Regions from separate parts of the Bradyrhizobium sp. HKCCYLRH3099 genome, predicted to be linked through region 2. Evidence: predicted binding sites of a transcription regulator. Region 2 holds the regulator's gene; each other region holds the start of a gene.
The links. Region 2 encodes LexA, which represses DNA repair genes until DNA is damaged. Its sites were predicted from a motif close to TGTTCNNNNTGTGTTCNG; they were not measured.
Positions count from the first base shown of each region.

Region 1: uvrA (excinuclease ABC subunit UvrA) is a predicted target of LexA. The motif match lies at 2,904-2,921, and genes of this name have one in related genera.
Region 3: ACQR1Y_RS21980 (helicase-related protein) is a predicted target of LexA. The motif match lies at 1,976-1,993, and genes of this name have one in related genera.

Region 1 covers NZ_JBNPTW010000004.1:100,953-111,634, reverse strand. The annotation lists gene ACQR1Y_RS11240 (outer membrane protein) at 73-858, shown strand; gene ACQR1Y_RS11235 (outer membrane protein) at 1,073-1,801, shown strand; gene ACQR1Y_RS11230 (outer membrane protein) at 2,094-2,744, shown strand; gene uvrA (excinuclease ABC subunit UvrA) at 3,014-6,007, shown strand; gene ACQR1Y_RS11220 (hypothetical protein) at 6,194-6,520, opposite strand; gene ACQR1Y_RS11215 (hypothetical protein) at 6,765-7,067, opposite strand; gene ACQR1Y_RS11210 (lipase family protein) at 7,254-8,252, opposite strand; gene ACQR1Y_RS11205 (HAD hydrolase-like protein) at 8,518-9,165, shown strand; gene ACQR1Y_RS11200 (cytochrome D1 domain-containing protein) at 9,222-10,163, opposite strand; gene ACQR1Y_RS11195 (SRPBCC family protein) at 10,443-10,682, opposite strand, start outside.
Region 2 covers NZ_JBNPTW010000030.1:2,721-13,402, reverse strand. The annotation lists gene gltA (citrate synthase) at 1-779, opposite strand, end outside; gene gltX (glutamate--tRNA ligase) at 1,104-2,528, opposite strand; gene ACQR1Y_RS34030 (glutamine--tRNA ligase/YqeY domain fusion protein) at 2,666-4,351, shown strand; gene ACQR1Y_RS34025 (hypothetical protein) at 4,364-4,576, opposite strand; gene ACQR1Y_RS34020 (ComEC/Rec2 family competence protein) at 4,715-7,006, shown strand; gene ACQR1Y_RS34015 (hypothetical protein) at 7,567-8,004, opposite strand; gene lexA (transcriptional repressor LexA) at 8,286-8,987, opposite strand; gene ACQR1Y_RS34005 (molybdopterin molybdotransferase MoeA) at 9,195-10,406, opposite strand; gene ACQR1Y_RS34000 (alpha/beta fold hydrolase) at 10,525-10,682, opposite strand, start outside.
Region 3 covers NZ_JBNPTW010000012.1:73,042-83,723, reverse strand. The annotation lists gene ACQR1Y_RS21980 (helicase-related protein) at 1-1,834, opposite strand, end outside; gene ACQR1Y_RS21975 (DUF3108 domain-containing protein) at 2,392-3,171, opposite strand; gene rpmB (50S ribosomal protein L28) at 3,799-4,107, shown strand; gene ACQR1Y_RS21965 (DUF2235 domain-containing protein) at 4,439-5,701, shown strand; gene ACQR1Y_RS21960 (hypothetical protein) at 5,735-5,983, opposite strand; gene ACQR1Y_RS21955 (transcriptional regulator) at 6,091-6,339, opposite strand; gene ACQR1Y_RS21950 (cold-shock protein) at 6,481-6,687, opposite strand; gene rpsU (30S ribosomal protein S21) at 7,176-7,499, shown strand; gene ACQR1Y_RS21940 (hypothetical protein) at 7,551-7,748, opposite strand; gene ACQR1Y_RS21935 (ABC transporter ATP-binding protein) at 7,965-9,587, opposite strand; gene ACQR1Y_RS21930 (ABC transporter permease) at 9,591-10,430, opposite strand; gene ACQR1Y_RS21925 (ABC transporter permease) at 10,427-10,682, opposite strand, start outside.

The sequences.
Region 1 (10,682 bases), on a different contig from region 2:
CCAGGCCACGTCCGCGTGGATCCGGATCGGAGGGATCCGGCGCAAGGGATGATTTGGACTGGGGAGAGACACATGCAAAAGACGACCTTGATCTTGACCGCCAGCGCTGTCGCGCTTGGCGTGGCACACGCCTCGGCTGCCGACTTCGCGGCCCGCACCTACAACAAGGCCCCGCCGCCGGCCTATGTGACGCCGCTGCCGAGCTGGGCCGGCTTCTATCTCGGCATCAATGGCGGCGCCGATTGGAGCCGCAACTGCTGGACCCTGAACAACGTCGCTGGCGTGCCGGTGGTCCCGACGCAGTCGGAAGGCTGCCACAGCGCGACCAGCGGCCTGATCGGCGGCCAGGTCGGCTACCGCTGGCAGGCGGCGAACTGGGTGTTCGGCGTGGAAGCTCAGGGCGACTGGACCGACCTCAAGAAATCCAACGCCAGCACCGCTGCACTCGCCGCCGGCGTGACCAACACCACCAAGACCGACGCCATCGGCCTGTTCACCGGCCAGGTCGGCTACGCCTGGGGCAACGTGCTCTGGTACGTGAAGGGCGGCGCCGCCGTGGCCCATAACAAATACACCGGCACGGCGAACACGGCCCTGATCGTCCCCGTGGGCACGCAGCTCGACTCCGCCAGCGAGACCCGCTGGGGCGGCACCGTCGGCACCGGCGTCGAGTTCGGCTTCGCGCCGAACTGGTCGGTCGCGGTCGAGTACGATCATCTGTTCATGGGGTCGCGCGACATCAACTTCCCCGCCACGGCGACGGTGGCGGCGCGGACCGATACGATCAAGCAGGACATCGACATGGCCACGGTGCGTGTGAACTATCGATTCGGCGGTCCGGCGAGCACCCGCTACTGAGGCAAACTCGCCGCTCGATACCGCTTCGAGAAGGCCGGCCCCAGCGCCGGCCTTTTTCGTGTCAGGAGCCCGGCGTCGGAGCGGCCATTTCGTGATAAATATATGATTTATAACGCTTTTTTGGCCTTGTGGCTGAAGCGTTACAGCCTCATCGAAGGCCCGCGTGTATGACTTCCCCATCGCTAGTCAATCCAACTCCTTGGGGGAGAATTTGATGAAGAAGTTGCTTGTGATCACGACGGCCCTCGTCGGCATCGCAACCGCCACCTCCGCTTCGGCGGCCGACATGGCGGCCCGTCCGTACACCAAGGCGCCGCCGATGATCGTCGCCATCAACGATTGGAGCGGTTTCTACCTGGGCATCAACGGTGGCTATGGCACGAGCCGCAATTGCTGGACGCTGGCGGATGGCCGTGCCGAGGGCTGCCACAACGCGACCGGCGGCACCGTGGGCGGTCAGTTCGGCTATCGCTGGCAGATGGGCCAGGTCGTGTTCGGTCTGGAGGCGCAAGGCAATTGGGCCGATCTGACCGGCAACAATGCCACGCCGCTGTTCGTTCCCGACCGCAACCGCACCAAGCTCACAGCCTTCGGCCTGTTCACCGGCCAGATCGGCTACTCCTTCGGCGACGCCCTGCTCTACGCCAAGGGCGGCGCGGCCGTGACCGACACCAAGTACGAGATCTTTTCCGGCGTGGTCAACACGGTGCTGGCCACCACGACCGTGCACAAATGGGGCGCCTCCGTCGGCGCCGGCGTCGAATACGCCTTCGCTCCGAACTGGTCGGTCGGCTTCGAATACGACCACCTCTTCATGGGCACCACGAACGTTCCGTTCCGCGGCGCGGTCTTCACCCAGAACGACAACATCAAGCAGGACGTCGACCTGTTCACGGCGCGCTTGAACTATCGCTTCGGCGGGCCAGTCGTCGCGAAGTATTGATCGGCCGTTACTCAGTTGTGTTTTTGGGAAAGGCCGGCGCTCAGCCGGCCTTTTTTGTTGCCCGCACGCCACCTCTGCAGCCCGGTCACACAGGGAACCAAGCCATTGTGTGGCAAAGGCTTTCGGGAACCCACCCGTAAAAACGCGGTTTCGTCCCGAGTGTGGCTTCAGGGTGACGGCAATCCGCTCGGAACCGGGCTATAGGACCCTCGTCAACTTGAACGGGTGAGTCTGTTTCGTGCGTAAGGTTTTCGGTGCGACGCGGACTTCAAGGACTAAACTGGAGACAAGAATGAAGAAGATCCTGCTCGCGACCGTGGCCCTGGCCGCCCTGGCCGCTCCCGCTGCCGCTGCTGATCTCGCTGCGCGCCCGACCTACACCAAGGCCCCGGTTCTCGCGCCGGTGCAGACCTGGACCGGTTTCTACATCGGTGCGATGGGCGGCTATGCCAGCCAGGACAACAGCAGCTTCGGCGGCCTGGTGTCCCAGAAGGGCGGCTTCGCCGGCGGCACTCTCGGCTATAACTGGCAGCAGGGCCCGGTGGTGTTCGGCGTCGAGGCTGATGCAGCCTGGGCCGACATCAACGGCTCGTTCGGCGTCCCGGGCGCGACGTTCACCAGCAAAATCGAAGACATGGGCACCGTGCGCGGCCGCATCGGCTATGCCTGGGGTCCGGCCATGCTGTACGCGACCGGCGGTTACGCTTGGATGGAAAACAAGGCCACCATCAACATCGTCGGCATCACCGACTTCGGCCGTCAGTTCCACAGCGGCTGGACCGTCGGCGCCGGCGGCGAGTACATGTTCGCTCCGAACTGGTCGGTCAAGGCCGAATACCTCTACAAGAGCTTCGGCAGCGAGAACTATGGCGTCGGCGGCACGATCCCGTCGGGCTCCATCAACCTGCACACCGTGCAGGTCGGTGTGAACTACCACTTCTAAGAACGACGCCTTCGGGCCAACGCACACAGCCTCCGCTCGCAAGGGCGGAGGCTTTTTCTTTGGCCTGGAAGTCCCAGCGGAACCGTCTGCTCCTGCCAGTCGCTGCCATTCGCCAAGCGCATTGTTGATGATTCGCCTGCGGCACTGGAAATCCGCCCTCGTTCTTCCTACGTTCCGACGATACCTTTTCCCCTCTGGCGTCCGATGGCCGGCTTCCGGCGTAACGCGCCTGCAACGATGGCGCAGCCCTGCGCCGTGGGACGATCGTCATGGATGAAGTGCTCAAGGCCAAGCAGCGCGCGCAAGCCAACTCGTCGAGCCTGCGGGCGATCACCATCCGCGGCGCCCGCGAGCACAATCTGAAAAACATCGACGTCGAGATCCCGCGCGACAGGCTGGTGGTGTTCACCGGGCTGTCCGGCTCCGGCAAATCCTCGCTCGCCTTCGACACCATCTATGCCGAGGGCCAGCGCCGCTACGTCGAATCGCTGTCGGCCTATGCGCGCCAGTTCCTGGAGATGATGCAGAAGCCGGATGTCGACCAGATCGACGGCCTGTCGCCGGCGATCTCGATCGAGCAGAAGACGACCTCGAAGAACCCGCGCTCGACGGTGGGCACCGTCACCGAGATCTACGACTACATGCGCCTGCTGTGGGCGCGCGTCGGCGTGCCCTACTCCCCGGCCACCGGCCTGCCGATCGAGAGCCAGACCGTGTCGCAGATGGTCGACCGCGTGCTGGCGCTGCCCGAGGGCACCCGCCTCTATCTGCTGGCGCCGGTCGTGCGGGGACGCAAGGGCGAGTACAAGAAGGAGCTCGCCGAATACCTCAAGAAGGGCTTTCAGCGCGTCAAGATCGACGGCACCTTCCACGAGCTCGCCGAGGCGCCCACGCTCGACAAGAAGTTCCCGCACGACATTGACGTCGTCGTCGACCGCATCGTAGTGCGCCCGGACATCGGCCAGCGCCTCGCGGAGAGTTTCGAGACCGCGCTGAAGCTCGCCGAGGGCCTAGCCGTCATCGAGTTCGCCGATGCGCCCGCCTCCGCCGCGCCGGCCGAGGAGAAGGAAAAGAAGAAGACCGCAAAAATCCACGACAAGAGCGGGCCCGAGCGCATCCTGTTCTCGGAGAAGTTCGCCTGCCCCGTGTCCGGCTTCACCATCCCCGAGATCGAGCCGCGGCTGTTCTCGTTCAACAATCCCTATGGCGCCTGCCCGGAATGCGGCGGCCTTGGCGTCGAGCAGCACGTCGATGCCGATCTGGTGATTCCCGACAAGGACGTCACCCTGCGCAAGGGCGCGATCGCGCCCTGGGCCAAGTCGTCGTCGCCCTACTACCTGCAGACGCTGACCGCGCTCGGCAAGTTCTACAAGTTCACGCTCGACACCAAGTGGAAGGACCTGCCGAAGAAGACGCAGAACGCGCTGCTGCACGGCTCCGGCGACGACGAGATCAAGTTCACCTATGAGGACGGCGTCCGCTCCTACGACACCAAGAAGCCGTTCGAGGGCGTCATCACCAATATCGAGCGCCGCTTCCGCGAGACCGAGAGCGAATGGGCGCGCGAGGAGCTCGGAAAATATTTCAACGACGTGCCCTGCGCCGGCTGCAAGGGCTTTCGGCTCAAGCCCGAGGCGCTGTGCGTCAAGGTCGGCGGCAAGCATATTGGCGAGATCTCTGATCTCTCTGTGAAAGCCGCCGGCGAGTGGTTTGCCGAAGTGCCGGCCCAGCTCAACGCGCAGCAGACCGAGATCGCCACGCGCATCCTCAAGGAGATCCGCGACCGCCTGACCTTCCTGCTCGACGTCGGCCTGAACTATCTGACCCTGGCGCGCTCCTCCGGCACCCTCTCCGGCGGCGAGAGCCAGCGCATCCGGCTGGCCTCGCAGATCGGCTCGGGCCTGACCGGCGTGCTCTACGTGCTCGACGAGCCGTCGATCGGCCTGCACCAGCGCGACAATTCCCGCCTGCTCGACACGCTCAAGCGGCTGCGCGACCTCGGCAACACCGTGATCGTCGTCGAGCATGACGAGGACGCCATTCGCCTGGCCGACTACGTGCTCGACATCGGCCCGGGCGCCGGCACCCATGGCGGCCACATCGTCGCCGAGGGCACGCCCGCCGAGATCATGCGCAATCCGAAGTCGCTGACCGGCAAATATCTCACCGGCGAGCTCGAGGTCGAGGTGCCCGAGCGGCGGCCGCCGAACCATCGCCGCACGATCAAGGTCGTCAACGCCCGCGGCAACAATCTCAAGAACGTCTCGGCCGAAATTCCGCTCGGCCTGTTCACCGCCATCACCGGCGTCTCCGGCGGCGGCAAGTCGACGCTTCTCATCGACACGCTCTACAAGGCGATCGCCCGCAAGCTCAACGGCGCCAACGAGGCAGCCGCGCCGCACGACCGCATCGAGGGACTCGAGCACATCGACAAGATCATCGACATCGACCAGTCGCCGATCGGCCGCACCCCGCGCTCCAACCCCGCGACCTATACCGGCGCGTTCACGCCGATCCGCGAATGGTTCGCCGGCCTGCCCGAGGCGAAGGCGCGCGGCTACGAGCCGGGCCGGTTCTCCTTCAACGTCAAGGGCGGCCGTTGCGAGGCCTGTCAGGGCGACGGCGTCATCAAGATCGAGATGCACTTCCTGCCCGACGTCTACGTCACCTGCGACGTCTGCAAGGGCAAGCGCTACAACCGCGAGACGCTCGACGTTCTCTTCAAGGGCAAGTCGATCGCCGATGTGCTCGACATGACCGTGGAAGAAGCCGCCGAGTTCTTCAAGGCGGTGCCGCGCGTGCGCGACACCTTCGAGACCCTGCGCCGCGTCGGCCTCGACTACATCCATGTCGGACAGCAGGCGACCACCCTCTCCGGCGGCGAGGCCCAGCGCGTCAAGCTCGCCAAGGAGCTGTCGAAGCGCGCCACCGGCCGCACGCTCTATATCCTCGACGAGCCGACGACCGGCCTGCATTTCCACGACGTCAAGAAGCTGCTGGAGGTGCTGCACGAGCTGGTCGCGCAGGGCAACACGGTGGTCGTCATCGAGCACAATCTCGAGGTCATCAAGACCGCCGACTGGGTAATCGACCTCGGCCCCGAAGGCGGTGACGGCGGCGGCGAGATCGTCGCCTGGGGCCCGCCGGAAGACATCGTGAAAGCGCCGCGCAGCTACACGGGACAATTCCTGAAACCGGTGCTGGAGAAGTCAGCCAAGCCGAAGAAGCGCAGCCGCGGCGCGGCGAGCGAGGCGGCGGAGTAGTTATTGTTTGATCGTCCTCGCGAGCGAAGCGACGCGATCCAGAGCCGAAGGCGGGACTCTGGATCGCTTCGTCGCTGCGCTCCTCGCGATGACGGCTGAGTCGGCGGTGCCGTCCACCAAGAAGAAGCCCGCCGCTCAATTAAGAGCAGCGGGCTTGGTCGTCCTATATCTCACTCAGAACTCAACTCACCAGCGGTAATACCCGCTCCGCGTGCCGTTGTTGTTGCCGCCCGGGCCGACGTCGCCCTGGGTCGAGCTCGGGGTCGGGTGGTTGGTGCCGTTGTAGCCGGCGCCCCAGCCCGGGCCGTAATACGGGCCGGGCGCGACGGCGACGTAGCCTTCTTCGTAGACCGGGGCCGGTGCCCAGGCGTAGGAGTCGCGATAGGCGTAGTTGCTGGTGACCTGGCCGCCATAGCCATAGCCGCCGGGGCCGTACTCGCCGGCCGAGGCCGCCGCGGTGCCGGCAATGACCGTGACAGCGGTCAACGCCGCCAAACCAAACATGCGCGTCATGAACTTGCTCCTTCGTTCCTAATTATCGCGGAGCAAACAACGTAAGTACCTCGTGGGTTCCGCGCGAGGCCGCGACAATTGCTGCGACACAGCGCATCGTTCACGTTGACGCGATCGGGTGATCCGGGCTGAGACAAGCTCTGCCTGCACAGAGGCGGACGCGACAAGCCCGCCGCTCGTGTCCGAGCGACGGGCTTTCACCTCACGCGTACTCACTCACGCGCACTAACTCACGCGATGGCGATTACCACTGGCGATAGACGCCGGTCAGCGTGCCGTTGTTGTTGCCGGACGGACCGACGTCGCCCTGGGTCGAGCCGGGGGTCGGATGGTTGGTGCCGTTGTAGCCGCGGCCCCAGGCCGCCGGACCCGGCGCGTAGACCGGCGCAGCCGCGGCGCCATAGACCGGCTCGGAATCGTAGCTCTGCGCCGGTGGCACGAAGGCCATAGAATCATTGTATCGGGCATAGCCCTGTGCCGATGCGGCGGCGGTGCCGATAACGAGGGTGGCAGCGGCCAGCGCGGCCATCTTGATCGTGCGTTGCATGTGAATCTCCTTGCTTGCGTGCGAGGTAAACGGCCGCGGTGCGGCAGACGTTCCCGCAGCGCACGCTCACAAAAGCCGTGAGGCAATCGTGATCGGACACGCGACGATCGCCTCTTGCAGATCCGAAGATTCGGGTCTGCAAGAGTCACGTCGCATGCCGGAGAATGCAGCGTCGCGCCGGTGCGATCACGCCGCCACGGCGACCGCGCGCGGACGCGCGATGCCCGTCGTGGTCGTACCGGGGAGATTCGGCCCGGCCTTGCCGACAACGTGCTTGAAGTAGACGTTCTGCATCGAGTGCATCAGCCCTGCTTCATCGGTCCACGCTGCCGCGGACTGCAGCGGCTCGGCCCAGACGTCCGGATTGCTCGGCGCGATCTGGGTGTAGCCGAGCTTGGCCACGACGGCCTCCACCGCCAGGACGGCGAGATAGATGCTGAAATCGGTGTGCTCCAGGCTTGGGTACGGCGCCGGATAGGTGTTCTGCAGCGTCTGAAGATTGGCCCAGCCCATCGGCACGGCGTCGTTGCTGTTGACCGCCGCATAATAGGTGAATTGCTGGGCGAAGCGCGTGGCGAACGCCGCGTTCCACATCGTCGGCGCAGCGAATGTGTGCGGCCACAGCTTGAACGAGACCGGCCCGGCCTTGGGCAGTTGATCCTGCAGCCACGCGGTGGCCGCGACGGCGAGCGCGCCGCCGAGACTGTGGCCCGTCACCGTCAGGTCGAGCGGGCCGGACTTCGCAAGGCCGCGCAGATAGTCCAGCAGCGAGATGTCGGTGACCGGATCGGTCAAGCCGATCGCCAGAGCCAGCGCGCCGTTCAGCCCCGACGAGATCTGCGCCTGCGCGGCACCGGCCGCGAGCGGCTGTTGCGGATACAGGAACGGCACCGTGAAGAACGCCTCGAGATCGGCGCCGATGTTCTCGAAGGTGCCGGAGACGGAGCCATCGACATCGGTGCCGCGGAAGGCGAGCCCATAGCTGCCGTCATTCCCCTTCGCGACATAGGCGAGCACGCCGTCATTCACCGCCGGGCCCCAGCACAGCGACCACGGGCCATTGGCCGGTCCGGACGGAATGGCCTGCAGATATTGCGCGAAATCGTTGGCCTGCACCGTCGCCAGCGCGTCGTCGATATAGGCGTAGTAGGACAGGTAAGCGGCTGCGTTCTTGTTGAAGGGCATCTGAAATCTCTCTGATTTGAAATAAGGGAGCGACGAGACTGAAAACAGTTTGCGACAAGGGGCGTGAGCCCGTCGGCGCACGCTCATCATACGCCAACAACCAGCGCAGACTCATCACAACACGTTCAACTCCAGGTTATCGACGATGCTCCCGGCAGCTCATGCCACAGGCACCTGCGGCGTAGACGCGCATGCTGGCGCGCAACGGCCCTCATCGGGTACCTTCGACCGCGATCGTCCTCAGCACGGCAGTGTCTCACCCGCGATGCCCTACGCTCTCGTCATCTTCGATCTCGACGGCACGCTTGCCGACAGCTTTCCGTGGTTTCGGCTGCACGTGAACACCGTCGCGAGGCGCTACGGCTTTCGCGAGGTCAGGGACGAGGACATCGACGGCCTCCGCCACGCCTCGACCCGCGAGATCCTCGACTTCCTCGAAGTGCCCGGCTGGAAGCTGCCGTTCATCGCGCGGCACGTGCGCCAGTTGAAGACCGAGCACGCTGCCAGCATCCCGCTGTTTGCGGGCGTGGACATCATGCTCGACCGGCTGGCCGCCAACGGCACGCGCCTCGCGCTGGTCTCCTCCGATAGCGAGGCCAATGCACGCCAGAAGCTCGGCGCACGTGCGCGGCTGTTCGCCGATTTCGACTGCTCGGCCTCGGTGTTCGGCAAGGCGCGCAAATTCCGCCGCGTCCTGAAGCGCGCGCGCGTCGCACCGCAGGCGGCGATCGCGATCGGCGACGAGACGCGCGACATCGAGGCCGCCCACGCCGCCGGCATCGCCTGTGGCGCGGTGACCTGGGGCTATGCCGCGGAGAAGGCGCTGCGCGATCGCAGCCCGGACTACGTGTTCACGCGGATGGAGGAGATCGCGGAGCGGCTGGTGGTGTCGCCTGCGACGCCGAACGGCTGAGCGCCAGACTATCGGCTTGGCTCGCAATGACGGACATCGGTTGGAAGACCACAAGCCTACCGCCGCAGGAATGCGCCGAAGGCGCGCGGGCCGTTGCCGACCTTGATCTCGCCGGTCACCTTCAGCGTTGCGACATCGATGACGCTGAGGATGTTGCTTTCCCAATTGGCGACGATGATGCGGCGGCCGTCGGCGGTGGCTTCGATGCCTTCGGGATAGTCGCCGACAGTGATCCGCTTGAGCGGCTGCAGGCTGGCGACGTCGAACACGCTCACCGTGCCGTCATACTGGTCGGTGACGAAGCCCCTGCCCTGCGCCAGCGCCACCGCATAAGGCCGCAGGCCGGTCTTGACGCGGGCGACCTCGCGCCCCGCGGCGAGATCGATCACGGAGACGTCGTTGGAGCCGACATTGGCGGTGTAGGCGCGGCGGCCATCGGCATCGATGGTGACGCCGAACGGCCGCGTGCCGACCTTGATGGTCTTGAGCCGCTGGCGCGTGGCGGTGTCGATCACCGAGAGCTGATCGTCGTCGCGGTCGGCCGACAGCAGTAGCTTGCCGTCGGGCGTCACCGCGAGCCCCGATGGCGAGGCGCCCACGGCGATGCTGTTCGTCATCGTACGCGTTCCGGTATCGATCACCCGGATCGCCGCATTGTACCAGTCGGCGACATAGACCGTCGCTCCGTCGGGCGCCACCGCGATCCCGAGCGGGCCGCCGCCGACCTCGACGCGGCCGACGACTTTTCGTGCCGTCGCATCGATGACGCTGACCGTCTTGTCATCCGGGCTCGCCACATAGGCAAAGCGGCCGTCGGCCGCGACCGCGACACCGGCCGGCTTGCCGCCGATCGGAATCGTCGCGACCGGCGTCGAGGTCGCAAGGTCGACGATCGTGAGATCGTCGCTGAGCTGGTTGGTGACGAAGGCCTCCTCGGAGTGGAGCGGCAGGGCGCTGGATAGAAAAGCTCCGATGGCAGCTAACGCGAGACTGCGCACTCCCCGACAGACACGAGATATCGCGTCTCGGACGGTGAGCCCCCTCGCCCCGCTTGCGGGGAGAGGGTCGGGGTGAGGGGGACTCTCCGCAAGTCTGGTGTTTGAAGAGTCCTCTTCACCAGCCTCGCATCTTCGACGCGATCTGAACGAGGGACTACGAGGCCGATCGCGAATACTTCCCGTGCAGCTGCCCCTCACCCCAGCCCTCTCCCCGTAAGGACGGGGAGAGGGAGCGCAGCGCTTCCTGAGCGACATATCTGCTCTCTAGCTGGCAAGCTGTCAGCTCCCGCTCTCCACCTTTTTCTTCAGCCCTTCCAGACCGCCCTTGTACAGCCCGCTCACCGCATTCACGGCGGCTTCGTCGTTCAGCTCCGGCGGCGGGTCGTTGTTGGGGAAGCCGCGATAGAACGCGCCGGTCCATTCGACGACGCTGCCCTTGCCGTCGGCGCTCGGGGTCACCGCGATGGTCGACGAGTAGTTCGTCACCGGCAGGACCTTCACATCGACCGATGTGATGCG
Region 2 (10,682 bases):
CCGGCGGCGATGCAGGCGAACGGGTTGGCGCCCGAGGAGCCGGCGATGCGCACCGTCGATGTCGAGGCGTTCTGCTCGTGGTCGGCGTGCAGGATGAAGATCTTGTCGAGCGCGTCGGCGAGGACCGGGTTCGGCTTGTACTCCTCGCAGGGCACCGCGAAGCACATGTGCAGGAAGTTCTCGGCGAAGGACAGCGAGTTCTTCGGATACACGAAAGGCTGGCCGATCGTGTATTTGTAGGCCATCGCCGCCAGCGTCGGGATCTTCGCGATCATCCGCATCGACGCGATCATGCGCTGCTTCGGATCGTTGATGTCGGTCGAGTCGTGGTAGAACGCGGCGAGCGCGCCCACCGAGGCGACCATGACGGCCATCGGATGCGCGTCGCGGCGGAAGCCGTGGAAGAAGCGCGACATCTGCTCGTGCACCATCGTGTGATGGGTCACGCGATAGTCGAAGTCCTTCTTCTGCGCGGCGGTCGGGAGCTCCCCGTAGAGCAGGAGATAGCAGGTCTCCAGGAAGTCGCCCTTCTCGGCGAGCTGCTCGATCGGGTAGCCGCGGTATTCCAGCACGCCGGCGTCGCCGTCGATATAGGTGATCTTCGACTGGCAGCTGCCGGTGGAGGTGAAGCCGGGGTCATAGGTGAACATCCCGGTCTGGGCGTAGAGCTTGCCGATGTCGATGACGTCGGGGCCCACCGTGCCGCTCAGGATCGGAAGATCGAAATTCTTGTTGCCGACGGTGAGGGTCGCGGTCTTGCTAGCGGATTTTGCGTCCATCGTTTGTCCCCGATGAGATCGTTAGGCTGATCGTTAGTCTTGGCCCTTGTTCTTTGTGAGAGATGGCAGGGCGGGTGGACTTTATCCAGTGCGGTGGTTCTGGCATTCGCTTCAGGTCGCGGCGAGTCTTGCGCGAAGTGCTTAAGCGAAGGTCAAATCCGAAACCACACTGGAATCTTATACTTACTAGTGTCCTTCGGCCTTCACATCCGTCAACGAGCCCGCCGCAACGTGTCGTGAATGTCAAAGTCGGGGACACCAGATGGTGCCGCGCAAATGCGTACCGTATTGCCCTGTGCGCTGCAAGATGGGGTCCCTCAGACCTTATGAGGTGGCCTGGTCCTGCAGACGGCCCAAGGATTCATCACGTCCCAGGATCGCCAGGACGTCGAAGATGCCGGGCGACGTGGTCCGCCCCGTCAGCGCGGCCCGCAGCGGCTGGGCCACCGCGCCCAGCTTGAGATTGTTGGCTTCCGCAAACGCACGCAGCGCGGCCTCCGTGGCTTGTCCGCTCCACGGCTCGACCGCGGACAGCGCCTCCTGCAGCCGGCCGATCAAGGCGCGGCTGTCCGGTGTCAGCAGCGCGGCAGCCTTGGCGTCGATGGCGAGCGGCCGGTCGGCGAAGATGAAGGCGGCGCCGTCGATCAGCTCCAGCAGCGTCTTGGCGCGCTCCTTGAGGCTCGGCATCGCCTGGGTGAGCTGTGCGCGCGTCGTATCGTTGAGCTTGGCTTTCAGCGCCGCGCCGTTCGGCACGTAGTTGAGGACGTCCTCGAACTGCCGCACCAGGGCGGCGTCGTCGCTGTGGCGGATATAGTGGCCGTTGAGGTTTTCGAGCTTGGCGAAATCGAACCGCGCGGCCGAGCGGCCGATCGCCGGCAAATCGAACGCCTTGATCATCTCGTCGGTCGAGAAGATCTCCTGGTCGCCATGGCTCCAGCCGAGCCGCACCAGGTAATTGCGCAGCGCGGACGGCAGATATCCCATCGCGCGGTAGGCATCGACGCCGAGCGCGCCATGGCGCTTCGACAGCTTCGAGCCGTCGGGCCCGTGAATCAACGGGATGTGGGACATCGACGGCACCGTCCAGCCCAGCGCATCGTAGATCTGCTTCTGGCGCGCGGCATTGATCAAATGATCGTCACCGCGGATGACGTGGGTGACGCCCATGTCGTGATCGTCGACCACCACGGCCAGCATGTAGGTCGGATTGCCATCGCCTCGCAGCAGCACGAGGTCGTCGAGGTTCTCGTTCTGCCAGACCACGCGGCCCTGCACCTGGTCCTCGATCACGGTCTCGCCGGTCAGCGGCGCGCGCAGCCGGATGGTCGGCTTGACGCCCTCGGGCGCCTCCTTCGGATCGCGGTCGCGCCACATGCCGTCGTAGAGCCGAGTGCGGCCTTCCGCGCGCGCCTTCTCGCGCATGGCTGCCAGCTCGTCGGCGGTGGCATAGCAGCGATACGCCATGCCGCTGGCGAGCAACTGCTCGGCGACCTCGCGATGCCGGGCGGCGCGGCTATATTGGTAGATGACCTCGCCGTCCCAATCGAGCTCGAGCCATTTCAGCCCGTCGAGGATGGCCGTGATGGCCGCGTCGGTCGAGCGCTCGCGGTCGGTGTCCTCGATTCTGAGCAGCATCTTGCCGCCGCGGCCGCGCGCATAAAGCCAGTTGAACAGGGCCGTCCGGGCGCCTCCGATATGGAGAAAGCCGGTCGGGGAGGGGGCAAAGCGCGTGACGATCGGGGTGGTCATGGGCGGCAGCACGAAATCCAGGCAGGGGCTCAAGCGGGCGGGGGGTGTATAGCAGGCCTATCGCATAACTAAAGCCTTCCTTGGGGGAGGCGGATTTGGCACATAGACTGCCAAATTCCGGAGCAGGATATTTCTTGATGACCACGAACGACACGGCAGCGACGGCAGAGGCAGGGCGCGACTTCATCCGCGACATCGTCCAGGCCGATCTCGACAGCGGCAAGCACAAGACGGTCGTCACCCGGTTCCCACCGGAGCCGAACGGCTACCTGCATATCGGCCATGCCAAGTCGATCGGTCTCAATTTCGGCATCGCCAAGGAATTCGGCGGCCGCTGCAATCTGCGCTTCGACGACACCAATCCGACCAAGGAAGAGCAGGAATACATCGATTCCATCCAGGCCGACGTGCGCTGGCTCGGCTACGACTGGGACGACAACCTGTTCTATGCCTCGGATTATTTCGAGCGGCTTTACGAGTGGGCCGAAGGCCTGATCAAGGCCGGCCTCGCCTATGTCGACGACCAGACCCAGGAGGAGATCCGGCTGGCGCGCGGGACACTGACCGAGCCCGGCAAGAACAGCCCGTTCCGCGACCGCACCGTCGAGGAGAATCTCGACCTGTTCCGGCGCATGAAAGCGGGTGAATTCCCCAACGGCGCGCGCGTGCTGCGCGCCAAGATCGACATGGCCGCCGGCAACATCAATCTGCGCGACCCCGTGCTGTACCGGATCCTGCACGCCCACCACCCGCGCACCGGCGATACCTGGAAGATCTATCCGAGCTACGACTACGCCCACGGCCAGTCGGACGCGATCGAAGGCGTGACGCATTCGATCTGCACGCTCGAATTCGAGGATCACCGGCCGCTCTACGAATGGCTGCTCGACAAGCTGCCGGTGCCGTCGCATCCGCGGCAGTACGAGTTCGCGCGCCTCAACCTCACCTACACGCTGCTGTCCAAGCGCGTGCTGACGCGGCTGGTGCAGGACGGCCATGTCTCCGGCTGGAACGATCCGCGCATGCCGACCATCGCGGGGTTGAAGCGGCGCGGCGTGCCGCCGGCGGCGGTGCGCGAGTTCATCAAGCGCATCGGCATCGCCAAAGCCAACAGCATCGTCGATGTCGGCATGCTCGAATTCTGCATCCGCGAGGAGCTCAACCGCACGGCGCAGCGCCGCATGGCGGTGCTGCGTCCCTTGAAGGTGGTGATCGAGAACTATCCGGAAGGCCAGGTCGAGGAGCTCGAGGCGATCAATCATCCCGACGATCCCTCGGCCGGCACGCGCAGAATCGCGTTCGGCCGCGAGCTCTATATCGAGCAGGACGACTTCATGGAGAACCCGCCGAAGAAGTTCTTCCGCCTGTCGCCAGGCAACGAGGTGCGGCTGCGCTACGCCTATTTCATCAAGTGCCGCGAGGTCATCAAGAACGACGCCGGCGAGATCGTCGAGCTGCGCTGCACCTATGATCCGGCGACCAAGGGCGGCAACGCGCCCGACGGACGCAAGGTCAAGGCGACGATGCACTGGCTGCCGGCCGCGCAGTCGCGTGTCGCGGAGATTCGCATCTACAACCAGCTGTTCGCCAATCCGAGCCCGAACGCGGCGGACTTCACCGCTGACCTCAATCCGAACTCGCTGGAGGTCTTGACCGACGCGCGCATCGAGCCGGCGATCGCCGAAAGCAATTCGGCCGAGCCGATGCAGTTCGAGCGCCAGGGCTACTTCGTGCGCGACCCCGACTCGACGCCCGACAGGCTGGTGTTCAACCGCACCATCGGCCTGCGCGACACCTTCGCGAAGGAGGTCGCGAAGGGCTGAGGCGCGCGCGGCTCAGCCGATCGCATCCTGGCCGGCATCGGTCAGCGTCGGCACGCCGTCGCTGACTTCGACGAGACCGCGCTCGGTGAGCAGCGACAGGTCCTCGTTGCTGACGGGAGAAAGGGTGAGCCGGTTGGCCTTGATGTCGCGCAGGGTCCAGCGCAGGTGGATCGCCTTGTCGAGTTCGAGGTCGGCGAAGGGGTCGTCGATCGCGTGGTCGTCCATTCCCGTATAAGTCCGGGGACGGACGAAAGTTCCAGTGCATCGGGGGATGCATCGACCGATATTCCCGTTCCGTTCTGCTAGGCGCGCTCGTACAGCTTCCGGTAGCCTGACGCCAGTCCGGTATCGGGTGGTGTGGGCATGGCGGGGCCGGTGCGGCCGCCAGGAGGGCGGCGCGGGTTCGCGGGCGTGATGGCCGATGTCTGGCCGCCGCGCGGCGCGCTCGCCGGCGGCTGGCCCGCCATCGGCGCCGGTGCATGGCCGTCGCTTGCCGGCAAGCTCGGGAGCTGGGCCCGGGAGGAGGCCGGCGCAGGGCGGCTGTTGCCCTGGGTGCCCGTCGCGTTCGGCGCCGGCATCGCGCTGTATTTTTCCGCCGACCACGAGCCCGTGCTGTGGATCACGGCTTTAACCGCCACTCTGCTCTGCGTCGCGGCCGGGCTGATGCGCCGGCATCGGCTGTTTCCGGCGGCCGTGATGATCGCAGCGGCGGCGGCCGGCTTTGCCGTCGCGACCGCCAAGACCGCCCGCGTCGCCCATCCCGTGCTGGCCCGGCCGCTGTACTCGGTCGCGCTCACGGGCTTCGTCGAAGCGCGCGACATCCGCGACCGCAGCGATCGCATCGTGCTGCGGGTGACGTCGATGGAGAGCCCGCGCAGCAGCGTCACGCTGGCGCGCGTGCGGCTCGCGGTGCGCAAGGGCACGGCGCCGGAGGTCGGCAGCTTCGTGCAGCTCAAGGCACGGCTGCTGCCGCCGCTCGCGCCGGTGCGTCCCGGCAGCTACGATTTTGCGCGCGACATGTTCTTCCAGGGCATCGGCGCCTCCGGCTTCGTGATGGGTGCGATCACCGTGCAGCCCCCGGCGCAGGAGCGCGGATTGGCGTTGCGCTATGCCGCGACCATGCAGGGCCTGCGCGATGCGATCGATGCGCGCATCCGCGCCCGTCTCAGCGGCGACGAGCGTGCCATCGCCACCGCGCTGCTGACCGGGCGCCGCGACGCCATCACGCCCGACGTCAACGACGCGATGTTCATCTCCGGCCTCGGCCATGTCTTGTCGATCTCGGGCTATCACATGGCGGTCGTTGCCGGCGTCGTGTTCTTCGCTATGCGCGCGCTGCTCGCGTTGATCCCCGGCCTGACCATCAGCCATCCGATCAAGAAATGGGCCGCCGCCGCGGCGCTGCTTGCGGCCGCGTTCTATCTGCTGCTGTCCGGCGCCGAGGTCGCGACGCAAAGATCATTTTTCATGACGGCGGTGGTGCTGATCGCCGTGATGGTCGACCGCCGAGCCGTCACCTTCCGCACGCTCGCGGTGGCCGCGATGGTCGTGCTGATCGCGGCTCCCGAAGCGCTGGTGCATCCGAGCTTCCAAATGTCGTTCGCGGCGACGCTCGGCCTCGTCGCGCTGGTGCAGTTCGGGCTGCCGAAACTGTTTGCCACGCCGGACAGTTCGACGACGCAGCGCATCGCGCTGTGGGGCGGCCGCGAGTTGTCGATGCTGCTGCTGGCCTCGCTGCTCGCGGGGCTTGCGACGACGCCCTATGCCGCCTTTCACTTCCATCGCATCACGCCCTACGGCGTGCTCGCCAATCTCGCGGCGATGCCGGTGGTGTCGGTACTGGTGATGCCGGCCGGCCTGCTAGGCCTGCTGGCGGCGCCGTTCGGCCTCGACGGCGTCTGCTGGACGGTGATGGGCTGGGGCATCGACTGGATGATCGCGGTGACCCGATGGGTCGCCGCATTACCCGGCGCCGTCGGGCGCATCCAGGCGTTCGGCATCGGGCCGCTGATCGCAGCCAGCCTGGGACTCGTGCTGATCGGCCTCTTGCGCACGCCGCTGCGCTGGTCGGGCGCGGTGCTGCTGGCGGCGGCCGCGGCCTGGGCCGTCGTGACGCCGCAGCCGGACATTCTCGTCTCCGGCGATGGGCGTGCCGTGGCCGTCCGCGGCCGCGATGGACGCCTGCATGTGATGCGCAGCGGCAAGGACGTGTTCGTCACCAAGGAATGGCTCGCGGCCGACGCCGACGCGCGGCTGCCTGCCGAGTCGTCACTCAGTGACGGCGTGTCCTGTGACGAACAAGGCTGCGTGGTCGCCATGGCCGACGGCCGCATCGTCGCGCTGACCTTGCGCGCGGACGCCCTCGCCGACGATTGCGCCCGCGCTGCGCTGGTGGTGACGGCGCGCTCCGCCCCAAAATCCTGCCAGGCCGCTGTGATCGACCGTCCGCGCCTGCAGCAGCAGGGCGCCTTGATGCTCGTGCAGAGCGGCAAGGGGTTCGCCGTTACGCCGGCGCGTGCCGACGGCACCGGCCGGCCGTGGTGGCCGGCGCCGGCCGAGGCCAGCGAGTTCGAGGCTAGACTGACGCCGCGCGCGTCACCGTCGCGCGCGCAGGACGCGACGCCGCCGGAGATGGAGCAGGGTGGTGAGGATTAGGCTGGCGCCCACGCCACCGCTGCAGCGGCCCAATCCCTGTCCTGGAGGCGAGCACCAGGACAGCCAGAGCATGAAGTCGATCGAGCCCATCATGCTCTCATTGACGATTGGGACAAAGTTTCGCCGGCTGCTCTGCGCGACAGTCGTCGACTGCCTATGATGACGCTGGCAAGGCACCGCGACATCGGTCTCAACCTCCCCTGCAGGGGGAGGGTCGATCGCGCGCGAAGCGGGCGAGCGGGGTGGGGTGAAGCCGCGGGCGCTGGTGCAAGTGGAGAGATCACCCCACCCCGGCTCATACGCGCTATGCGCCTATGAGCCGACCCTCCCCCTCCAGGGGAGGGTGAACGAGCGCAGGGCCGCCAGATGCGATTCTGTAGAAGCACATCATGGCCAGTGCGGTCTTTAGGATAGGCCATTCCACGATTCACAGACGCCAACGCCACCGCAATCGTCAGAGCTGGCTGAGAGCCGTCCGACGGTTGCAGTGTCGCGTGCGATCCGGAACGACGAATGCGGATGCGATCCGCTCGTCGCGTGACCTAGCTGATGCCGGCCGGTCAGGTGATGCTGATGCGGCGGATGGGCGTCGGCTGCTGTGCCGGCGCGTCTTCCGCGATGTCACGACGCTCGCCGGGCTGCTTGCTGACCGGCAATTGCAGCACGGTGACGCGCTGGCCTTCGCAGAGCTGAGTCACCAGCACGTGGCGTCCATCCGCGAACTCGATCGCGTCGTGATGGCGGTCGGGAATGTGCTTCTCGATGGTGTTGAACTTGGCGACCCGCTCGCGGATCGTGCGGGTCCACAGCCAGCGGCTGTCGTAGCGGACGTCCTCGGCAAAGGCGAGCTCGGTGCCGGGCAGCATGCAGACCGCGACGGTCGGCTCGCTTTCCAAGGCGAAGCCGCGGGTCGCGGTGCCGCGGAACGTCGTCGAGATCAGCGTCTCGCCGACTTTGGCGGGACGGGAGGCAACGGCATGGAGGCTGTAGTCACACATCGGATCGCTCCTCGTTCAGAGATAGCTGACCCACGCTCCCCCCGGACAGGCGCAGGCCTCTATCAGAGTGGACATCGGGAGCAATGTTAGCGCGCGCTTCGCGGCAATTCTGCGCTGATCTGCAGTGCGCGCGGGCGCTGCCGATCACAAGCGTTTGAGTGTGCCGCGCTGCACATCATGATGTGCATTCTCAACTGACTCATAAATAGGCGACCGCGAGTCCGGGCGGCTCACACCGCCGATCTGCTGGGCAGATCCGGCGGCCTCGCAGAAGCCGGGACTCAGTACTTCCGGTACAGCCCGACCAGCTTGCCCTGGATCTTCACCCGGTTGGGCGGCAGGATGCGCACCTCATACGCCGTGTTGGCCGGCTCCAGGGCGATCGACGCGCCGCGGCGGCGGAAGCGCTTCAACGTCGCTTCCTCGTCGTCGATCAGCGCCACGACGATGTCGCCGGTGTCAGCGGACTCGTTGCGCTGGATCAGCGCCATGTCGCCGTCGAGGATGCCGGCGTCGACCATCGAATCGCCGCGGACTTCGAGCGCGTAGTGCTCGCCATTGCCGAGCATGTCGGCCGGCACGCTGATGGTGTGGCTGCGCGTCTGCAGCGCCTCGATCGGCGTACCCGCGGCAATCCGGCCCATCACCGGCACCGCGACGGGACGCTCGCCATCGTCGAGCGCCGGCGTCGAGGTGCGCACCTTGCCGAGATTGCCCTCGATCACCGACGGCGTGAATCCGCCGCGCCGGTTGTTGGCGGCCTGCGAGAGCTCGGGCAGCTTGATCACCTCGATCGCGCGGGCGCGATTGGGCAGCCGGCGGATGAAGCCGCGCTCTTCGAGAGCTGTAATCAGCCGATGGATGCCGGACTTGGAGCGCAGGTCGAGCGCATCCTTCATCTCGTCGAAGGACGGCGGCACGCCGGCTTCCTTGAGCCGTTCGTTGATGAACCGCAGAAGTTCGTACTGTTTGCGCGTCAGCATCTCGACCTGGTCCCCGGTTGGTTGTCGTCCGAAGTTCTCAAGAGCTCTTGCGTCCCAGAGCCCAACTGGACGACTGTCATTCACGTCACCCGCAACATACTAAAAACAAATCATGAACGGACACTATCTGTTCGATGTGTGTTCTGCAATCCTAAAAATATGATGAATGGACCGAGCTTTACCGGAGGAAGCCCACCCACCGACGCCTCACCTGGGCAGGCGCAGGATCTCGCAAGGGCTGCCTGCGGGAGCCTTCGGCGCGAAGGCCGGACGGATCACCAGCGCCTGCGAAAGCGCGAGATTCCCGAGCAGAGACGAATCCTGCTGGTTCACCGGCGTGGCGATCAGCGTGCCGTCGGGGCGCTCTTCCAACTGCGCGCGCAGATAGTCCTCGCGTGAGTCGTTCGGCCCGAGTTCGCGGCCGAGCAGGGCGGTCTCGCGCGGCGGCGCGACCTCCTCGCGCCCGAGCAGGGCACGAATCAGCGGCACCAGGAACAGGATGGCGCAGACATAGGACGACACCGGGTTGCCCGGCAGGCCGATCACCCTCATGCCGCCGAGCCGGCCGTGCATCATCGGCTTGCCCGGCCGCATCGCGATCTTCCAGAACGCCATCTCGACGCCCTCGGCCTCCAGGGCCTGCTTGACCAGATCATGGTCGCCGACCGAGGCGCCGCCGGTGGTGATCAAGATATTTGCGCCGGACTCGCGTGCCCGGCGGATGCCGGCCACGGTGGCCTCCATCGTGTCGACGGCGATGCCGAGATCAATCGGCTCGGCACCCTCGCTACGCACCAGCGCCCGCAGCGCATAGCCGTTGGAGTAGACGATCTGGCCGGGACCGGGCTCGGAGCCCGGCATCACCAGTTCGTCGCCGGTCGCGAGCAGCGCCACCTTGGGCCGCCGCCGCACCGGCAGCGCCGGATGATTCATGCTGGCCGCCAGCGACAGGTCGCGGTCGCTGAGCCGGCGTCCGGCCTTCAGCAGCACCATGCCCTGGTGGAAGTCGACGCCCGCGGGGCGGATGTGCCGGCCCTTGATGGCCGCCTCGTTGAGGACGACATGGCCGCCCTCCGCGGTCGTATCCTCCTGGATGACGACCGCATCGGCGCCCTCCGGCACGACGCCGCCGGTGAAGATGCGCGCCGCCTCGCCAGGGCCGACCACGCGATCGAACGGCCGCCCGGCCGCGACCTCGCCGATCACCTTGAGCTTGGCGCCCGGCCTGTCGGCATCGGCCGCCCGCAGCGCGTAGCCGTCCATCGCCGACATCGCCTCCGGCGGCTGCGTCCGCAGTGCCGCCAGGTCGCGCGCCAGGATGCGGTGGAATGCCTCGTCCAGCCCGACCATCTCCTCAGTCAGCGGCTCGGCGCCGGCAAGCACCGCGGACAACGCATCGGACACCGGCATCAAGGCCATCAGAGTTCCTTTGGAAGGCGGACGAGTCGAGGGAGTCGCGTTCTAACCGAACGCGCAGGGCGGGGCCAAGGGGCCAATCCGACCGGTGCCTTGGGGAGCAGCCTCGCGCGGGGCGCTCTCACAATGTGGCGAGAAACCTCGTGATCAGTCCGGTGACCTCCGCGGGCTGTTCGAGGCTCGGCAGATGCGCAACACCGGTGATCCCGTGACCGGCCGCGTTCGGCATCGTCGCAGCAAGCAATCGGCTTCGCTCCTTGATATGAGGAAAGTCGAGGT
Region 3 (10,682 bases), on a different contig from region 2:
CAGCTCCCGTGAGACGCTCGTCGGCGATGATGCGCAGGCGCGGGTGCAGGGCGTCGTCTGCCGCGACCAGCTTCGCCACGGCATCGCCGGTCCAGCGCAGCGTGCCATCGGCGGTCAGCACGATGTGCTCGTCCGGCGCATTGGAGAGTTTCTCGGCACGCGCCTCGATCTCGCCGGCCAGGGCCTTCTGGGCAGCAGCCTGCAGGGCCTTGGCCTCGGAGCCGGCTTCGGCGGCGTCGGGCGCGAAGGTGAATCCATCCAGGCGGCCGATCGCATGCCCTTCAACGATCACTTCGCCGGTCTTGCCGATTTCCGTATTCAAAACACTGTTCTCCCGCAGGCGCCGCATCAATACACTGGTACGACGATCAACGAAACGCTCCGTGAGCCGTTCATGAAGGGCGTCTGACAATTTATTTTCGAGATCGCGGGTAATCCCCTGCCAATAATCGGGATCACGCAGCCAATCCGGCCGGTTCGCGACGAAGGTCCAGGTGCGAATTTGTGCAATCCGGCCCGACAGCGTGTCGATGTCGCCGTCGACGCGGTCGGCCTGATCGACCTGGGCCGCATACCAGGCGTCCGGAATACGCCCCTTCTGCATCAGGAAGCCGAACACGGTGGTCACGAGCTCGGCATGCGCGGCCGGCGACAGCCTGCGATAGTCCGGAATCTGACAGGTCTCCCATAGACGCTCGACGGCCGCCGCGCCATGCGCCATGTCGCGCACCTCGGCATCGCGCGCGGCGTGGTCGAGCACCCGCAGGTCCTCGGCGATCGGCGCACGCGTCAGCGCCTCGTGCGACGGCGCCAGCGCCAACGACACCTGCAGCGCGCTCAGCGAAGCAAAATCCAGCTTCGAGTTGCGCCATTGCAGCACCTTCACGGTATCGAAAGTGTGGTTCTGAAGCGCGTTGACGAGCTCGGGCTCGAACGGCGCACAACGCCCGGTGGTCCCGAAGGTGCCGTTGCGCGTAGCGCGGCCCGCGCGGCCTGCAATCTGGGCAAATTCCGACGGCGTCAGGCGGCGGAACTGATAACCGTCATATTTGCGGTCGGAGGCGAAGGCGACGTGATCGACGTCCAGATTGAGCCCCATGCCGACGGCGTCGGTGGCGACGAGATAGTCGACGTCGCCGTTCTGGAACATCGCCACCTGGGCGTTGCGGGTCCGCGGCGACAGCGAGCCGAGCACGACGGCCGCGCCGCCATGCTGGCGGCGGATCAGTTCCGCAATCGCATAGACCTCATCGGCTGAGAACGCGACGATCGCAGTCCGCCGCGGCTGCCGCGTGATCTTGCGATCGCCTGCGAATTCGAGCTGCGAGAGCCGCGGCCGGGTGATCATCGAGGCGCCCGGCAGCAGCCGCTCGATGATCGGGCGCATCGTCGCGGCGCCGAGCAGCAGTGTCTCGTCGCGGCCGCGCCGGTTGAGGATGCGGTCGGTGAAGACGTGGCCGCGTTCGAGATCGGAGGCGATCTGGATCTCGTCGACGGCGAGGAACGACACGTCGAGATCCCTGGGCATCGCCTCGACCGTCGACACCCAGTAGCGCGGATTCTTCGGCTTGATCTTCTCCTCGCCGGTAATCAGCGCGACAGCCTCGCTGCCGACGCGATCGGCGATCTTGTTGTAGACCTCGCGCGCGAGCAGCCGCAGCGGCAGGCCGATGATCCCAGACGAATGCGCCAGCATGCGCTCGATCGCGAGATGGGTCTTGCCGGTGTTGGTGGGACCGAGCACGGCGGTGACGCCGCTTCCAGGAGCACGGTCGGATGCACGGTCGGACATGCGCTCGAAAGGCGAGGCAGCCGAAGAAGACGAAAAAGCCATTCGTTAAATGTGGGTCTCGAAGCCGGCGTTGGAAGCGCGCGGTTCACGCGCGATGAAGGCATATTTTGGCTGTATCTGGAGAGGCTGCGATGCTGACCCCTGTCTCACATTGTGACGCATATAGTGCCGCAGCTTAAGCTTCGGAACGCCTTGAGAACGAATCACGAAGGAATCGGTGACTCCATCGTCTTTCCGGCTTCGTTCACCGCAACATCTCGCGCTCTGCGATTTAGCCAGCACTAGATCAAGTTTTCGCGGGCTTCACAAGCAACGCTTTTGCGATGGAACTGAAGCGCCTTTGCGCCAGCCCGGAGTCGAATCAGATCGGGGAAAGAGTCAAACGGATTCACCCGCGTTCGAACGGCCTCGTTATGCACGCTCTTGAGCCATCCCTTCGGCGATGGGCCTGGCTGGCGCCCGGCCGTTCCGCGAAACCCGAGCAACTCACCGGGCCGCGCATCCTTCCGAGATCACCCTACAGCGTCCATCGTCCGGCGTCGGCCTTGGCGGACGCTCCCAAGCGAAGGCCAGGTAAGATGCAATGGCGAGATGCAGCGCTACTGCGTCTTGGCGACGTGCGGCGTCGCCTGCGTGATGAACGTCGTCGCTTCCAGCATCGCGGTCCCGAACGATGTCGGGATCACCACCCGGAACGGCACCAGCACGCGTGTGCCCGCCAGCGGCACGAAGAACACTTCCATGTTGCGGGCCTGCGCCAGATATTTGATGACCGGCCGATCGGGGATGTAGCCCGCGACGGGCGTGAAGTAGATCGCGCAGACCAGCGCGGGGCCGCGATAGCCCTTCTCCGCCTTGACGTTCTCCATGCGCTTGTAGTCGAGCTTGAGCTCATAGCGCATCCGGCCGTCGAAGATCGGCGCCGCGCCACGGCAGGACTCCGGCGACAGCAGCTCGCCGTTCCCGGGCACGCGCACGAGCGACGCGGTCATCGGATCGAACACGCCGCGCTTGTGCGCATCGGTCACCGGAATGCGGTCGGGATCGACCGGCGGTGTCGGCTCGATGGCAAAATCCTTCACCGTGCCGTTCTGCAGGTTGATGCGGATCTGCTCGGATTTCTTTCCCGTGGTGGTCGAGGCCTGATAGCTCTGGGCAACCAGCGCGCCGTTGACGACGCGACCCTGCACCGAGCCGTTGCCCGAGCCCTGCGAAAAGCTCTTGAGCAGGCCGGCCGTGCCGCCCTGGACCGAAGCGCCGTATTGATCATCGCCAATCTCGATGGCCCAGGTACCCTTCCCCACGGGAATACCGGCCAGAGATGCCTCGTACTGGGCATCGAGCCTGGCTTGCGCGCGAACCACCTGCGGCGTCAGCATCAGGAGGGCAGCGAGAGATCCGGCCGCCGCGAGGCGCCGAGAACGGAAGAAGGCCGAGCTGTTCGTCACGTCGAAATGATCCTGCCGATCCGTTGACCGGGCCGTCGGCCTCTGCGCCGCGCCACGGGTGTTACTTACGCCAAAAACACGCCTGAACAACGCCAACCGGTCGCTCTCTGGCCGATTGTCCAGCGCTTTGCGCCCGGACCGCATCCCGGCGAAGCCGCGTCACGCTGCCACCGTCCTGGCCTGCGGCCCGCCGGGCCGGCCTGACACACGCCGCGCAAGTCCCCATTGATCGCTTTCGAATACGCCCTTTATGTGGTCGGGACTTTCAGCCTATACTATTGATTGTACGACCTGTTTCCGGATCGAGGACCGGCCGCCGCGGCCACCGGCACGGCTGCCGCTCGGCCTCTCGATACCGTTGCCTGGAACCGGCGGGGCTCACCCGACTCGACACCCTCGCAGGCTGCCATTGCCGCGCCGCCTCAAAACCTTGACGAAAAGCCGCATCCCCCCTATAGGACCGCATCTCCCAGAGACGAGCTGGACGAGTTTTGGACCCCCGCGGCCCGCCGACTTCAGGCGGACGAAGGGTGCGGGGATGAGAGAGGATTTATTGCCATGTCGCGGCGCTGTGAACTGACGGCCAAGGGCCCCCAGGTTGGCCACAAGGTCAGCCACTCGAACATCAAGACCAAGCGGCGCTTCCTGCCGAACCTGTGCAACGTCACCTTCATCTCGGACGTGCTCGGCCGCAACGTGCGCCTGCGCGTTTCGACCAACGCGATCAAGAGCGTCGACCACAATGGCGGCCTCGATGCCTATCTGCTGAAGGCCAATGCCGCGGCGCTTTCGCCGCGCGCGCTCGAGCTGAAGCGCGCCATCGAGAAGAAGGCCTCCGAGGCCGCTCCGGTCGCCAAGGCGAGCTGAGAGGTCGCGTTTCGTCGCAGCCGAGCGCGGCTGTGGCGAGCGTCGAACGCAATGAGTTGACGAATGGCCGGGTCGCGAGATCCGGCCTTTGCGTTTTGTGAAAGCTTATTTTTTCTGTCAGCGTGTTTTGTGGCGGTCACGACCGCCGTCTGCCCGCCCCTTGCCGAACCGCAGTTCGCAGACGGCACGTCGCAAGCGATCGGAAAGACTGTCCAGCGGCGATACGCGCAACGCGCGGCCTCCGACGAAGGATCTGGAGAAGCGGTCTCCCCAAGCTCAGCCGGATGCTCTACACTCGCTGCGGTAGCATTATAGCGGACATTCCTTTGTCATGAAGAATATTGTCATCTGCTGCGACGGCACCGGCAACGAGATCAGCGAGAACATTTCCAACGTCCTCAAGCTCTATCGCTGCCTGCGCAAGACCGACAAGACGACGCCGCATCAGGCCGTGTTCTACGATCCGGGCGTGGGCACATTGACGCAGCCCGACAGCTGGCATCGCTTCAAGACGAACTTCAACATGGTGCTGGGCCTGGCGACAGGCTACGGGCTCGATGACAACGTCATCAAGGCCTACTGCTTCCTCGCGTCGCACTATGAGGAAGGCGACCGCATCTTCCTGTTCGGCTTCTCGCGCGGCGCCTACACCGTGCGCGTGCTGGCCGGGCTGATCCACAAGGTCGGACTGATCTCGCCCGACCAGATCAATCTCGCGGGCTCCGGCGTCATCGCCTACAAGAAATACTCCTCCGACAACCCGAAGGCCGGACGCGGCATCACGACCGAGCTCGAGAGCACCGAGGAGGAGGGGCCGATCCCCGAGAGCCGCGACGACCAGGCCGCGCAATTCGCGCGCATCACCTCGACGCGCTGGCCGACCATTCACTTCGTCGGCGTGTGGGACACGGTGGCCAGCGTCATCGTGCCGCGGACGGACCGGCTGTTCGCGCTGCCGAGCCTGGAGGAGCTGGCGTTCACCATCAGCAATCCGAGCGTCAAGATCTTTCGCCAGGCCGCGGCGATCGACGAGCGCCGCTGCATGTTCCGGCTGAAGCCGTGGGAGATGCCGCAGACCTTCACGCCCAACCGCTTCAACAAGGCCAAGGCGGGCCCGCAGGACGCCAAGCAGGTGTGGTTCGCCGGCGTCCACTGCGATGTCGGCGGCGGCTATCCGGAAGCGCAGTCGGCGGCCTCGAAATATCCGCTGCTCTGGATGATCGACGAGGCGGTGGAGGCCGGGCTCGCCGTCAATCCGCGCACCGTGAATCAGCTCGCCTGGGGGGTACAGCGCAAGAACAGCCCGTTCTCCTATGTGCCTCCGAGCATCCACGGCCCGCTGCACGATTCGATGACGCCGGCCTGGCGGCTGCTCGAATTCCTGCCGAAGAAGGCGAAGTACAGGGAATGGCCCGAGCGCAAGGCGCATCTCGGCTTCTATATCCCGAACTGCGAGCCGCGCTTCATCCCGGATGGCGCCTTCGTCCACGAGAGCGTCCTGATGCGGATCGCAGAATCGGCGGACTATCGGCCCATCAACCTGCCGCCGACCTACGAACGCGTGCCGCTCCCGGTCAAGGCCAGGTCGGAATAGCGGCGCATTACAGCGCCGCGATCGCCAACGGCGTCAGATCATCCGCAAATGGATGACGCCGTCCGTGAGTTCGCCGCGGGAGAAGCGCTCACGCGCCATCTGCTCGAACGCCGTGCGATTGCGCTGCAGATAGGCGAGCGCCTGATTGCGGGTGCAGAAGCAGGTCTCGAGGTGGCAGACCTGCCGCGTCGCCCCGATCGCGAGAGCGAATGCGATCGTCTGGCCTCCGCTCTGCCGGTCGTCCTTGGCGATACGGACGTCTGTTGCGCTGGATTTGGCCACGTCAGCCTCCTCGGGTCGGGAAGGTCGGATCCGGACGCGGAACACGGTTCGGGCGCTTGTAGCTGTTGATCACGACGAGCTTGCGTCAGCGACGATCAGAAGCACGATCAAGGACTAATTGAACGCGGTGGAGATTTTCTCCGCCGCTTTGCAGGAAGCGCAGCGGGAGCCGATTGCGCCACCTCAGCCTCCTTGGCGAGCCGCAACGTGCGCAGGCGCTCCATGTTCTTGCGCACCGCGATCGCGCGCTGATCCCATTCGGCGCGCGCCTTCGCTCCATCCTCAGCCGCGACGCGCTGACGCTCGGCGCGTGCCAGGCTTTCCGGAGAGCGTTCCAAGATCTTCCTGGTGGCCATCGACAGATCCTTCCGGTGAAGCGGGTTATCGTCGAGACGCAGAAAGCCCGCTCAATACAGGATCGAGCGGGCAAACCAGCCATTTCAGTACATCCGTGAAATGGCTTTGAGACGTCTAACAAAGACGCCTGATCAGTACGATCAGACCAGTGTCAGATTTTCTGCGCTGGTCTTGCCGCGCATCTTGTCGGTCTTGACCTCGAAGGTCAGCTTCTGGCCTTCGGCCAGGCCAGCGAGACCAGCGCGCTCAACGGCGCTGATATGAACGAACACGTCGTTCCCGCCGTCCTGCGGCTGAATGAAACCAAAACCCTTCTGACCGTTGAACCACTTCACGGTACCCTGCATGTCTATCTCCAAACGCTTTATCAAGCGTATTCATCGCGCGAACACCGCACGATCTCATCATTCAACTGAGCGATGACTTTGGAAATAGCCCGCGGGCACATTCAGAAAGGCACAGCGGCTAATCGAACAATCTCAAGGTAGACCCTTTCCTGGGGATTACAAGGGCGCGACGCAAATATAGTTTGCGGCCGGTGACACTGCGGTCCAACGCGCTGGCAATATCGAGGGTTCGCGCTTATCTTTGCCGGCACCATCGGTAACGGCCCGGCCATCGATGGCTGAGAGACAGATCGTGCTCCCGCCTTCCTACGAAGGGGATCACCCATGTCTCGACATATCTCTCAGCACATCTCGTTCAGCTCATCGCGTTCAGCTCATCATTCTGAATCCTGAGACAGACACTGCTGAACGTGGCGCCATCGCAGGCGCTACGCCGATCGACTTCACATCAAGACACTCATCGCGAGATGAAGACAAGGAGGACGCTTTTGCAGGTACTCGTTCGTGACAATGACGTCGAGAAGGCGCTGCGCATTCTCAAACGCAAGATGCAGCGCGAGGGCGTGTTCCGTGAGATGAAGCGGCGCCGCGCCTACGAGAAGCCATCGGAGCGCAAGACACGCGAGAAATCCGACGCGATCCGGCGCCAGCGCAAGGTCGCGCGCAAGGCCGCGATCCGCGAAGGGCTGCTGCCAGCGCCGGTGAAGAAGGTGCCCACGGCAAGGCCGGGCGCGCTTCCATCGACGAGTTCCGCGCGCACCGAGCGCGAACGGCCGCAAGGCCCGCTCACCTCCGCGACGCCGCGCAGCTAAGCGCGAGGGCTGCCAGCTCGGCTGGCACAGAGAGGCGAAAGAAGCCGGCGCTCACGCCGGCTTTTGTTTGCTGTCGAGATGTTTGCTGTCGGCAAGAGCCGCCTCGCGCGCCAGGCGCTCGGCTCTCAGTCGCTCGCGGTTCTGATTGAAGGCGCCTTGCGCCTTCTCGTAGTCACTGGTTGGGGCCGGAGCCGGCTTGAACGCTTTCTGGGCTTCGAGCACCGCGGCCGTGGGCCTACGCTCTGACATCGGAGACTTCCTCATTGGAGTGGCGAACGCGCCGGCGCGTGCTGGCAAGATTGGCACAGGACGGCCACGGTTCAGTGACGGCATCGGACGAGCGTCTCGCAAGACTGCGCTCGGGAGCGGATGCGGATCGGAACCCGCCTCGGCGGAGAGAGGCGTCGGCTCGGGTCCCGAATGATGCTGTTATAACCGAAATACGCCAAATATGTTGCAACTCATTTATGCGTCGATTTCGGCCGGCTGAGGCTTGCGCCCAGGGACAGCCGCAAGCAGCTCGCGCGTATAGGGATGCTCAGGATTTGCAAACAGCGCAGCCGTCGGCTTCAGCTCGACGATCTCGCCCCGCTGCATCACTGCGATGCGATCGCAGATCTGCGCGGCGACACGCAGATCGTGGGTGATGAACAGCATCGAGAGGCCGAGCCGCGCCTTCAGATCCTCCAGCAGCCGCAGCACCTGCGCCTGCACGGACACGTCGAGCGCCGACACCGCCTCGTCGGCGACGATGATCTCGGGCTCGAGCGCGAGCGCGCGGGCGATGCCGATACGCTGGCGCTGACCGCCGGAGAACTCGTGCGGGTAGCGATCGACGGCACGGGCATCCAGTCCGACCAGCCCCAGCAGCTCCTGCGCGCGGGTCAGCGCCGCGTCCAGCGGCGTGCCGCGCGCGACCATGCCGTCGGCGATGATGCGGCCGACCTTGCGGCGCGGGTTCAGCGAGGCGAACGGATCCTGGAAGATCATCTGGATGCGATGCCGCTGCGCGCGTAGCGCGCGCCCCTCCAGGGTCGTGAGATCGACATCGCCGATGCGCACCGTGCCGCGATCGGCCTCGATCAGCCGCATGACGAGACGTGCGACCGACGATTTGCCGGAGCCGGACTCGCCGACCAGCCCGAGCGTCTCGCCCTGATGGATGACGAAATTCACCGCGTGCGCAGCGCGCGTCTCACGCTTCGGCCGGAACCAGCCGGTCGGCGTCACATAGGTCTTGTCGAGGCCGATCACCTCGATCGCCTTCGGCTGATCCTCGCGCGTGACGCGCGGCGGCGGGTCGAACGAGGGAACGGCGGCGAGCAGCGCCTTGGTGTAGTCGTGCTGCGGGTTGCCGAGCACGGTTTCGGCGGTGCCCTCCTCCACGACCTTGCCATGGCGCAGCACCACGACCTGGTCGGCGATGTCGGCGACGACGCCGAAATCATGGGTGATGAACATCACCGCCATGTTGTGGCTGGCCTGCAGGTTGCGGATCAACTTCAGGATCTGCGCCTGGGTGGTGACGTCGAGCGCGGTGGTCGGCTCGTCGGCGACAAGCACGGCCGGCTCAAGCGCGAGCGCCATCGCGATCATGGCGCGCTGGCGCTGCCCCCCGGAGAGCTGGTGCGGATAGGCGCGGATGATGCGCTCGGGATCGGGCAGCCCGACCTCGCGCACCAGCGCCAGCGCCTTGGCGCGGCGCTCCGCGGGCGTGTGCAGGTCGTGCGCCTCGAACACCTCCATCAGCTGGTCGCCGATCCGCATCAAGGGATTGAGCGCGGTCATCGGCTCCTGGAACACCATGGCGATGCGGCGGCCGCGCAGATCGCGCCAGCCGTCTTCGTCGACGGCGAGCAAATCGCGTCCCTCGAAGCGGATCTCGCCGCTGTCCACCTTGACGGTGTCGGGCAGCAGGCCGAGCAGCGCATGCGCGCACATCGACTTGCCCGAGCCGGACTCGCCGACGACACAGACGATCTTGCCGGCGGTGAGATCGAACGACACGCCGTCGACCGCGTGCGCGCGCTCGGCCCCCTTCGGCAGGGCTATGCGGAGATTCTTGATGGTGACGACGGGATCAGACATCGTTCACCTGCCCTCGCGCGACAGGCGCGGGTTCAACGCGTCATTCAGGCCTTCGCCGATCAGGTTGAGGCCGAGCACCGAGACCAGGATCGCGACGCCGGGGAACACCGTGATCCACCACGCCTGGCGGATGACGGTGCGGCCGGCGCCGACCATGTAGCCCCAGGAGATCAGATTGGGATCGCCGAGACCGAGGAACGACAGCGAGGATTCCAGTAGGATCGCGGTCGCGACCATCAGCGAAGCCAGCACGATCACCGGCGACAGCGCGTTGGGCAGGATCTCGCGCCAGATGATCCACGAATTGCTTTGCCCGGTCACGATCGCGGCCTGGACGTATTCGCGGGTCCGCAATGAGAGCACTTCGCCGCGCACCAGCCGCGCCACCGGCGGCCAGCTGACGAGGCCTATGGCGGCGACGATCGAGTAGATCGAGGGCTGCAGGATCGCGACCAGCACGATGGCGAGCGCGAAGCTTGGAATGGTCTGGAAGAACTCGGTGAAGCGCATCAAGGCGTCATCGACGCGGCCGCCGAAATAGCCGGCGATGGCGCCGAGCGGCACGCCGACGACCAGCGCCACCAGTGTCGAGACAAGGCCCACCAGCAGCGAGACGCGCGCGCCGAAGATCAGGCCAGCGAGGACATCACGTCCGAGCGCATCGGTGCCGAGCGGCACCTTCGCCAAGGTGAACGGCGGCACGAACGGTCGCTGTACCATGCGCCAGGGCGAATTCGGGAAGTAGAACGGACCGGCCACCGCGATCACGATCGCCAGGATGAGGATGATCAGCCCGATGATGCCGCTTGGGCTGCGCAGCATGGTGCGCCAGAACTGTCTCATGAGGCGTACTCGATGCGCGGATCGACCAGGCGGTAGACGAGGTCGGTGACGAGGTTGAAGATCAGCACCATGGCGGAGGACACCACGAACACGCCGAGCAGCAGATTGTAGTCGCGCTGGATCAACGCGTCGTACATCAGCCGGCCGATGCCGGGCCAGGCAAACACGGTCTCGGTCAGCACCGCGCCTCCCACCAGCGTGCCGGCGTGGACGCCCGCGAGGGTGACGACCGGCAGCAGCGCGTTGCGCAGC